2 regions of the Exiguobacterium sp. OS-77 genome follow, and region 1 is predicted to be linked to the other one. Evidence: a T-box and tRNA genes for the amino acid it is inferred to sense, from the RefSeq annotation. Region 1 holds a T-box; the other holds one or more tRNA genes.
What was found. The T-box of region 1 lies ahead of EXG77_RS04650 (valine--tRNA ligase). A T-box ahead of a tRNA ligase gene usually reads a tRNA of that ligase, here a tRNA-Val.
Positions count from the first base shown of each region.

Region 1 (5,061 bases):
TTTCGACATCGGTGCGTTCACTTCCGCGCGGATGTTACGAACCGAACGGATGACGTTCTGAACCGCTTCGAATGCTGGAACGGCTTCCGGGAAGTCGAGTGACGCTTCACGTGTTGGCCATGCAGCACGTGTAATCGTCTCGCCTTCATGCGGTAAGTGTTGCCAGATCTCTTCCGTGATGAACGGCATGAACGGGTGCATCAGACGCATGATCCGATCGAGCGTATAGGCAAGAACCGAACGCGTCGTCTGTTTTGCTGCTTCATCTTCCCCGTTGAGCGGTAACTTCGCCATCTCGATGTACCAGTTACAGAAGTCTTCCCAAATGAAGTGATAGAGAATACGTCCCGCTTCACCAAACTCGTATTTGTCAGATAAACGCGTTACGTCGTCAATCGTCGTCTGTAGGCGTGTCAGGATCCATTTATCTGCGAGTGACTTCTCGCCTGTCAAATCGATCTGATCAAACGTTAGACCATCCATGTTCATTAAGGCAAAACGGCTTGCGTTCCACAATTTGTTCGAGAAATTCCATGTCGCTTCGATCTTTTCCCAGTAGAAGCGGAGGTCGTTGCCTGGTGTTGATCCTGTCGTTAAGAACCAACGAAGAGAATCGGCACCATACTTCTCGATGACATCCATCGGGTCGATTCCGTTCCCGAGTGATTTCGACATCTTGCGTCCTTCCGAATCACGAATCAATCCGTGGATCAAGACGTCTTGGAATGGACGTTGTCCTGTAAATTCATACGATTGGAAGATCATCCGTGATACCCAGAAAGCGATGATGTCATAACCCGTAACGAGTGTCGATGTCGGGAAGTATTTTTGATAATCCGCTGCGTCCGTGTTCGGCCATCCCATCGTTGAGAACGGCCAAAGCGCTGAAGAGAACCACGTATCAAGAACATCGTTGTCTTGCTCCCAGTTCTCGATATCGGCTGGTGCTTCCTTACCAACGTAGACTTCGCCTGTTTCTTTATGGTACCAAGCCGGAATCCGGTGTCCCCACCAGAGTTGACGGCTGACACACCAGTCACGGATGTTTTCCATCCAGCGCACATACGTGTTCTCAAAGCGTTGTGGAACGAAGTTGACCTTGTCTGGTCCTTGTTGTTCCTCGAGTGCTTTTTGCGCGAGTGGTTCCATTTTGACGAACCATTGGAGTGAAAGATACGGCTCAACGATCGCGTCTGAACGCTCCGAGTGACCGACAGAGTGCAAGTGTGGTTCGATTTTGATTAGAACACCTTCTGCTTTTAAATCTTCAACGATTTGTTTCCGGCATTCGAAGCGATCCATACCTTCGTATTTCCCTGCGTTCTCGTTCATCGTTCCATCTTCATTCATGACGAGGACACGTGGTAACTCGTGACGGTTACCGACTTCGAAGTCGTTCGGGTCGTGCGCTGGTGTGATCTTAACGACACCTGTACCGAACTCCATGTCGACATAGTCATCGGCAACAATCGGAATCTCGCGACCAACGATTGGTAACGTGATTGTTTTTCCGACGAGGTGAGCATAACGCTCATCCTTCGGGTTCACGGCGATCGCTGTATCACCGAGCATCGTCTCAGGACGTGTCGTCGCTAGTTCAACGTGACCTGAACCGTCCGTTAGTGGATAGCTGAAGTGATAGAACGCACCTTCGATATCCTTGTAGATGACTTCGATATCCGAGATCGCTGTTTTCGTCGCTGGGTCCCAGTTAACGATGTATTCGCCGCGGTAGATTAAGCCTTTTTCGTAAAGTTTCACGAAGACTTCTTGAACCGCTTCTGACAATCCTTCGTCAAGCGTGAAGCGTTCACGCGAATAATCGAGTCCGAGACCAAGTTTTGCCCATTGTGCACGGATCGTTGACGCGTACTCTTCTTTCCATGCCCATGATTGCTCGAGGAATTTCTCGCGACCCATTTCAAGACGTGATTGTCCTTCTGCCCGCAGTTTTTGTTCGACTTTTGCTTGCGTCGCGATACCGGCATGGTCCATTCCTGGTAGGTAAAGAACGTCGAATCCTTGCATCCGCTTCATCCGTGTCAGCATGTCTTGTAACGTTGTGTCCCACGCGTGACCAAGGTGCAATTTACCTGTGACGTTCGGTGGTGGAATGACGATCGTGTACGGCTCTTTTTCTGGATCCTGATCGGCTTTGAAATAGTCACCTTTCACCCAAAAGTCGTACCATTTTTCTTCCGTTGCCTGCGGATCATACTTCGTTGGCATTGATAATTCCTGCATCCTGATCGCTCCCTTTTTGTCCATAATAAAAACGGCTTCTCTCGTCCTATGCTAAGGACGAAAGAAAGCCGTTGCTTTTTTCCGCGGTACCACCTTAGTTCATCCACAATCGGATGCCCTCGAGCCACGTAACGTGTGGAGGACGGATATCGCTCGTAAGACTCACGATACCAGCTCGTGGGGTGACCTTCCTCCTGTTCGCCCGTCACATCTTTCAGCCAAGGATGTGTTCTCTACACCGGTACGAATACAGGACTACTCTTCCCGTCATCGCTGTTGCCATTTTCTTCTTTACTTATTTTAGCCGAGAGTTCAAGCAATCGTCAAGAACTGCTTAACGACCAAATTCAACTTGGAGTTCTTGGAACGTCAATTCGACGGCTTCGATCGTCCGCTCGATGTCTTCGTCCGTGTGGGCGATTGACAGGAAGAGACCTTCGAATTGTGACGGTGGTAAGAAGACACCACGCGCCGCCATCTTTTGATAATACGAACGGAACATCTCAAGATTCGATGTTTTCGCTTTTTCGAAGTTCGTGACGCGCTCATCCGTGAAGAAGACACCGAACATCGCGCCTGCACGGTTCGTCGTCAACGGAATGTTATACTTCGCCGCAGCGTTCAGGTAGCCTTCTGACAAACAGCTCGCTTTCCGGTCGAACTCTGCATAGTGTTCTGGTTTCAATTGTGTCAATGTCGCTAGACCTGCTGCCATCGCGAGTGGGTTCCCGGATAACGTACCTGCTTGATAGATTGGACCTTGTGGTGCGATCTGCTCCATGATGTCACGACGTCCACCGTAAGCACCAACTGGCATTCCGCCGCCGATGACTTTACCGAGACACGTGATATCCGGTGTGACACCGAAATGTCCTTGGGCACAGTGGAATCCGACACGGAAACCGGTCATGACTTCGTCAAAGATCAGTAAAGCGCCGTTTTCTGACGTGATTTCCCGTAAGCCTTCGAGGAATCCTGGTTCTGGTGGCACGAAGCCCATGTTCCCAGCAGCCGGTTCGACGATGACACCGGCGATATCGTCGCCATGTTTTTCGAACGCGATCCGGACAGCGTCCAAATCATTGTACGGAACTGTCAGCGTCATGCTCGCGATTTGCGCCGGAACGCCTGGTGAATCTGGTAATCCGAGTGTCGCGACACCTGAACCTGCTTTGATCAAGAGCGAGTCACCGTGACCATGGTAACAGCCTTCGAACTTCAAGATTTTCGTCCGACCTGTGTAGCCACGTGCGAGACGAAGGGCAGCCATCGTCGCTTCAGTCCCTGAGTTGACCATCCGGACGACTTCGACCGACGGCACACGACTGATGACGACTTCCGCCATCGCTGATTCGATTTCCGTTGGTGTCCCGTAGCTCCAGCCACGCGTTGCTTGTTCTTGAATTGCTGACGTGACGATTGGATCGGCATGACCGAGAATCATTGGTCCCCATGACAAGACATAATCGATATATTCTTTTCCGTCGATATCATAGAGCTTCGATCCTTTCGCATGATCTGCGAAAATCGGTGTCATCCCGACCGATTTATAAGCACGGACCGGACTGTTGACACCACCCGGCATGAGCGGGAGTGCCCGCTCGAATGCTTCTTTTGATTTTGAGTTCTGGTTAATTAAGCTCATTTCGACCCCTCCAGGTAACGACAAATGTCTTTTGCGAAATAGGTGATGATTAAATCAGCGCCTGCTCGTTTAAAGCCAAGCATCGTCTCAAGGACGATTCGTTCTTCATCGATCCAGCCGTTCAAGGCAGCGGCTTTGACCATTGCATACTCACCCGATACGTTATATGCGACAATTGGTAGATCGATTCGCTCGCGCACATCGCGAATGATATCCATGAACGCAAGTGCAGGTTTAACGATCATGAAGTCAGCTCCTTGATCGACGTCCGCTGTTGCTTCGCGGAACGCTTCGCGACGGTTTGCCGGGTCCATTTGATAACCTTTCCGGTCGCCTTCTCCCGGTGCCGAGTTCGCTGCATCACGGAATGGACCGTAATAAGCAGACGCATATTTAACACCGTAGCTCATGACCGGAATGTGGCTGAAGCCGTTCTCGTCTAATCCTTGACGAATCGCTGCGACGAATCCGTCCATCATCGATGATGGCGCGATGACGTCGGCACCTGCTCGGGCTTGTGAGATTGCTGTCTTGACGTGAAGCGGTAATGACGCATCATTATCGACCGTACCGTCGGCGACGATTCCACAATGACCTGTCGACGTATATTCACATAAGCATGTGTCGGCGATGACCGTTAGCTGCGGGGCAACCTTCTTGACGAGACGTGTCGCTTCTTGAACGATCCCGTGATCGTGAAACGCACCTGATCCTTGCTCGTCTTTCAAGTGGTCGTGCGGGACACCGAATAAAATGACAGATTCGATTCCGAGTGCGACGACTTCTTCAATCTCAGCCGTCAGATGATCGAGTGATAAGTTGAAGACGCCAGGCATCGAACTGACTTCGCGTTTAATGTCTTCGCCTTCAGCGACAAAAATCGGATAAATCAAATCTGATTTATGCAACTGATTCTCGCGGACGAGTGACCGGAGTGATGCGGTATGACGTAAACGACGGTGACGTGCGTATTCTAATGTGTTCATGCTGATTCCTCCTCAATGATACGATCAATCATGCCGTCCACCGTGAATTCACGGGCGACATGGATCGGTTGAAGTCCGGCTGCTTTTGCTGCTTGCTCCGTGACCGTCCCGATGACGATGAATATCGTCTGTGGGGCTAACGGCGCAATCGCTTCGACAGCGGAAGGACTCTGCAGTCCAATATAG
Region 1 is NZ_DF239008.1:958,707-963,767, reverse strand. It holds gene EXG77_RS04650 (valine--tRNA ligase) at 1-2,244, opposite strand, end outside; T-box leader at 2,295-2,524, opposite strand; gene hemL (glutamate-1-semialdehyde 2,1-aminomutase) at 2,579-3,889, opposite strand; gene hemB (porphobilinogen synthase) at 3,886-4,875, opposite strand; gene EXG77_RS04635 (uroporphyrinogen-III synthase) at 4,872-5,061, opposite strand, start outside.

Region 2 (5,061 bases), 1.7 Mb from region 1:
CCATCGCTTGTCGATACGTTTTCGAGAACGTTTGAAACGTCTGCTGGCGTTCCTTGATGATTGTCACTAAGGCAGTTCCTTCTGTTTTTGCTTTACCATCAAGTTGGTTGACAGCATCCTGCAATTCTTCAAGATCAAGTTCAGCGTACGTTTCTTTACGTAACGTTTCTTCTTGTTTCAATAAAGCAAGCCGTTCGTCATTTAAGGCTTCTAATTCCTCTCGTTCATTTTGAGAGCGTTTGATTTCTTCAGCACCTGCATCAAGAACGGCTTGATACGTATTAACTGAAATTTCGTCCTTACGAGCACGTTGATCAGCTAGCGTGAATGCTTTCTCTTCACCTTTGACTTGTTGCTCTAGCTGTTCATGAAGAGAGGTTGGTGAATCGTTGGAACAGGCAGCGAGTCCAAAGCTCGACAGGAACAGTACTGCTACGAATGTTTTTTTCATCTGGATAGTAACTCCTTATAAATTCGAGTGTTGCGCGAAGTTGTACGGAATATGGAAATCTTCATCATAAATCGCGAATTGATAGCCTTTTTTCTGAAGTCCGGCAACAATGGCTGGAAGTGCTTTGATGGCTTGTGGTTGTTCATGTAAGAGAATGATTTCAAACGGACGCTCTGCTCGCCGAATGACTGTATTCGCGACTTCTTTTGCACTATCTTTGTAATACCAGTCCATTGAATCGATCGACCAGTCCCACACACGGAAGTCTGCTGAATGAATGGCAGATGCCATTTTTTTTGTGATGCCTGGATCAGAGCCATAAGGTGGTCGTGTCAAATGTGGTGTTAGCTTCGTCAACTCATGGATTTTCTTCTGAACACTTTGCATCTCTGAGACATACTTTCCTTTTTCGTACAATGTATCGTAATCGTGTGTTTCCCCGTGTAATCCGATATAGTGTCCAGCTTTAGCAGCAGCTTTGACTTCTTGTGGAAAAGCATCTACTTGTGTTCCGAGATAAAAGAAAGTGGCACGAGTCTGAAGTTGATCCAATGTTCGAAGTAAGTCCGGTGTTAATGCGGATGGACCATCCTCGAATGTTAAATAAGCGACTTTTTTCGTCACACCATTCCATTTTTCCACGCGTGCTTTTTCCATATTGACGACAGGCACTTCAATAATGGATTTACCTGTCGTAATGGAATGTTGTTCAGGAGTAAAAACATATCGGAAAGCGACATATCCCCCAACTCCGAGAAAGACCAGTGTGAGAAGTAAGAAAAACCGAGGGAAAAACTTTCTTTTTTTGTACGCGGTCGTGGACCGAGTTCGCTAGCGTGGCTTGAGGTAAATGGATCCATCGTTGTCTGTCGCTCCTTTTGTCAAAAATATCATATACAGATAATGTAACATTCTGACTGTTTCTTTTGTAACAAACAGATGACAAAAAGATGACGGAAAATCGATTTTTCTAAAAAATATTGATTTATTTAGAAAGAGTTTAAAAGAAATAAAAAAACAACCACTAAGTAAGTGATTGTTTCATGTATTATTTAGTGTTCTGTTACAGCACACTCATCGCATTCCGTTTGATAGGATTCACATTGTTCATCCATCTCTTTTCCGCAATGGGCACACGTCTTGACGGGAAGCTCACGATAGAATGCAGCAGATGCTTCTTGGTAAAGGGGTTGTTCCATGTGTTTTTCCTCCTTCAAAGTAAACGCAATGATCTTTTTTCTTGATTTTATTGTATTAGTACAGAAGTTGAATGTCAACTATTGTTTTATAACAGTAGATTCGTTTGAAGTATTGATAGAGGACAATGAAAATAAGACATGCTACGATATCTAAGTAATCTGATAATGATAAGGGGGATTTACACATGACACAGGCAACACTTGATACAATGCGTGTCTTAACAGAAAGACGTTCCGTTCGTCATTACGACGAAACGTTCAAGCTTTCAAAACAGGAAGTAGAAGAACTATTAGAATGGACGACAGCCGCGCCGAGTGCTTGGAATTTGCAACACTGGCATTTCACGGTCTTTCATTCGGAAGAAGCGAAGCAGCAGCTTGCACCGATCGCATACAATCAGCCGGCTATCACTTCGGCTTCAGCAGTCATTGCGATCTTAGGTGATGTTCAAGCTAATCGAAACTACAATCCAGTGTACGGTCCAGCAGTGGAAGCAGGTGGCATGACAGAGGATCTGTTTGATTCGATCAAGGCACAGGTAGAAGGCGCTTATCAAAGTGAGGCGTATGGACGCGACGCGGCTATGTCGAATGCGAGCCTTGCTGCGATGCAATTGATGCTTGCGGCAGAAGCGCGTGGATTATCAACACTCGCAATGGGTGGATTTGATCATCAACGTTTTGCGGAAACGTTCATCACCGAGTCACGGTATGTACCAGTCATGCTGATTGCTGTCGGAAAAGCGGTTGAAGATGCGAAAAAACGTCCGGCACTACGTTTACCGATTGATCGAGTATCAACCTTCCTGTAAGTCATTCAAAATGGGGGAAGCGGGGTGGATTCCCCCATTTTAAATTTTTTTATTTTTTTTCAGAAAAAGACTTGTCAGCCTTTTAGTTTCTTGATATATTAATACATGTCCTAGCAAGTACATAACGTACTGCAAACATGATTCTGTAGCTCAGCTGGGAGAGCGCTACCTTGACAGGGTAGAGGTCGCTGGTTCGAGCCCAGTCAGAATCATACCGAAAGCCCGCTTCTCCTTTAAAGGAAAAGCGGGCTTTTTTTTATTATTTCTTTATCTCATCCTCTGTGACCCATTTATGATTTTTCACCATCTCTCCACCGTCCGTTGGTTCATAGTTCACCATATAAACCGTCGTTTCTTTTACTTCGTCAATCGTCGCTTTAGCTCCATCCATACCCTTCATATGATCCGCTTTGACAGTCGCTTCATCACCAACTTGCAGTGGCTTAGTTGGAACGGGATCGAGTTCTTCCTGAATGACCCATTTATGATTTTTCACTATCTTTCCACCAGTAGTCGGTTTGTAACTAATCGCATAGACGACGGTATCATAAGCTCCCGCAATCGTTGCTTTAGCTCCGTTCATTCCATCCATATGATTCGTCGTCAACGTGACGTTGCTTCCTTTCGGATAAGTCGGATCACTGGCTTCCTTTAGACCAGACGGTATCTTTCCATCACTCGAATGCATCATATCTCCATGAGACATGTCGTGTGAGTCGCTATTGCTTCCTTCGTCATTTGAAGCGGATCCGCATGCACCGAGCCAAAGCGTAGAACTAAGAGCCAGTGCGGTTAACGTCAATGATTTTTTCATAATAAAACCCTCCTGAATTCACTAGTCTTTTTTACTATACCCAGCGTATGTGCAAATCGTGTGCAGATGAGGTGACAGTTTTGTTTGTCTGCGTCGATCGCGTTTTTTTTAGCTATACTAAAAGTGGAGAGGAAAAGGAGGAATCGTCATGCGTCGTATTTCATACTCGGTCGGAGGGATCGTGCTTGCGGCATTTTTAATTTGTGGCAGTGTGTTGTTTGGGACGTTGTATTATCAGTTGTCTCAAACACGAACGCAGGAAGTAGTGGACGGTTTACTGAACCGAGGAAATACCCATCGTGATGTCCTTGTCGATTCCTATGACCAAACGACGATGCGCCATGTCAGCATGATGGAAGCAGATTCATCGTTTACTGTAGTGATCACTGATGCAGATGGAAAACGACTCGAAGCGTCACGACCTTTGTCGAATGAGATGAAAAGTGTGCTAGAGCATACGGATTTCGATTACCGTCAACAAGGAAAAATCGTGACGATGCGTGACTTTTTAATGACGGACAGTCCCATCACCATCGACGGGAAACATCAGGGTCATGTCTTCATGTTCGCTTCTAAAGCAATCGTGGATCACGTACTTAATCCGTTGAAACAGCAGTTTTTCCAAGTGGGTCTGCTCGCACTTTTATTAGCAGGTGCGGCAAGCATTTGGACGACCCGACTCATCTCTCGTCCGCTGGTTCAAATGGAAAAAGCGACGGCACGTCTATTAGATGGGGAAGATGGAGCGTTGCCGATTGATCGACAAGACGAACTGGGACAATTGGCGCGTTCGATTCAGCAATTAAAACAAGATCTCGATTTTTTGAATCGGGAACGATCCGAATTTTTAGCAAGCGTATCTCATGAACTACGAACACCATTGACATATATAAAGGGATACGCGGACATTCTCGAACGTCAAACGTTGACGCCGGATGAGCAACAACGCTACGTTACGATCATTCGAGAAGAAAGTCAGCAAATGAATGAATGGATTGAGCAATTATTTTGGTTAGCACGCATTGATGCGAATGCTTTTATGATGGAACGAAAACCTGTCGATGTCGAAGACTTGATTCATCAAGTGATACGATTGATGCGCCTGGACATCGAACAAGAAAATGTTTCGTTCGAGATAGAAGGTGAGCGAATAGAAGTGATGGGTGACGCTCAGCAGCTCCGCCAGATGATCGTGAATATCGTTGAAAATGCACGGCGACATACGACGTCGGGAAAAATTATCGTTCGTTATGGTGTCAACGCAGTAGGGGCTTTCATTCAAATCGAAGATACAGGAGAAGGGATCGCTGCAGAATCTTTACCTCATGTAACGAAACGGCTCTACCGAACGGAAGCATCTCGTTCTCGAAAACATGGAGGAACTGGAATCGGACTCTCCATCGTTGAAGCAATTGCTCAGACACATGGAGCAGAATTGAACATCAAGAGTCAGCTTGGACATGGAACACAAGTGACACTGCAGTGGAAGGAGAAATAAAATGCCGCATGTATTGATCGTAGATGATGAACCAAGAATGCTTGAACTGCTCAAACTGTATATTCAGCCGTATGGGTACACGTGTCAGCTTGTGGATTCTGCGCAACAAGCTCTTGATCTCTGCCGTCAGCACGTATTCGACCTGATTTTACTAGATGTCATGATGCCGGATATGGATGGCTGGACATGTTGTCGTCTCATTCGAGAACACTCTAACATCCCAATCTTGATGGTTACGGCTCGGAATCAGCGGGAAGACATCATTCGGACACGAGAAGTAGGAGCGA
Region 2 is NZ_DF239008.1:2,630,466-2,635,526, reverse strand. It holds gene EXG77_RS13540 (YkyA family protein) at 1-451, opposite strand, end outside; gene EXG77_RS13535 (polysaccharide deacetylase family protein) at 467-1,093, opposite strand; gene yhfH (protein YhfH) at 1,504-1,650, opposite strand; gene EXG77_RS13525 (nitroreductase family protein) at 1,836-2,462, shown strand; tRNA gene EXG77_RS13520 (tRNA-Val) at 2,602-2,674, shown strand; gene EXG77_RS13515 (YdhK family protein) at 2,722-3,276, opposite strand; gene EXG77_RS13510 (HAMP domain-containing sensor histidine kinase) at 3,425-4,774, shown strand; gene EXG77_RS13505 (response regulator transcription factor) at 4,776-5,061, shown strand, end outside.
Region 2: it encodes a tRNA-Val, which carries the amino acid that the T-box ahead of EXG77_RS04650 (valine--tRNA ligase) is inferred to sense. The anticodon was not compared.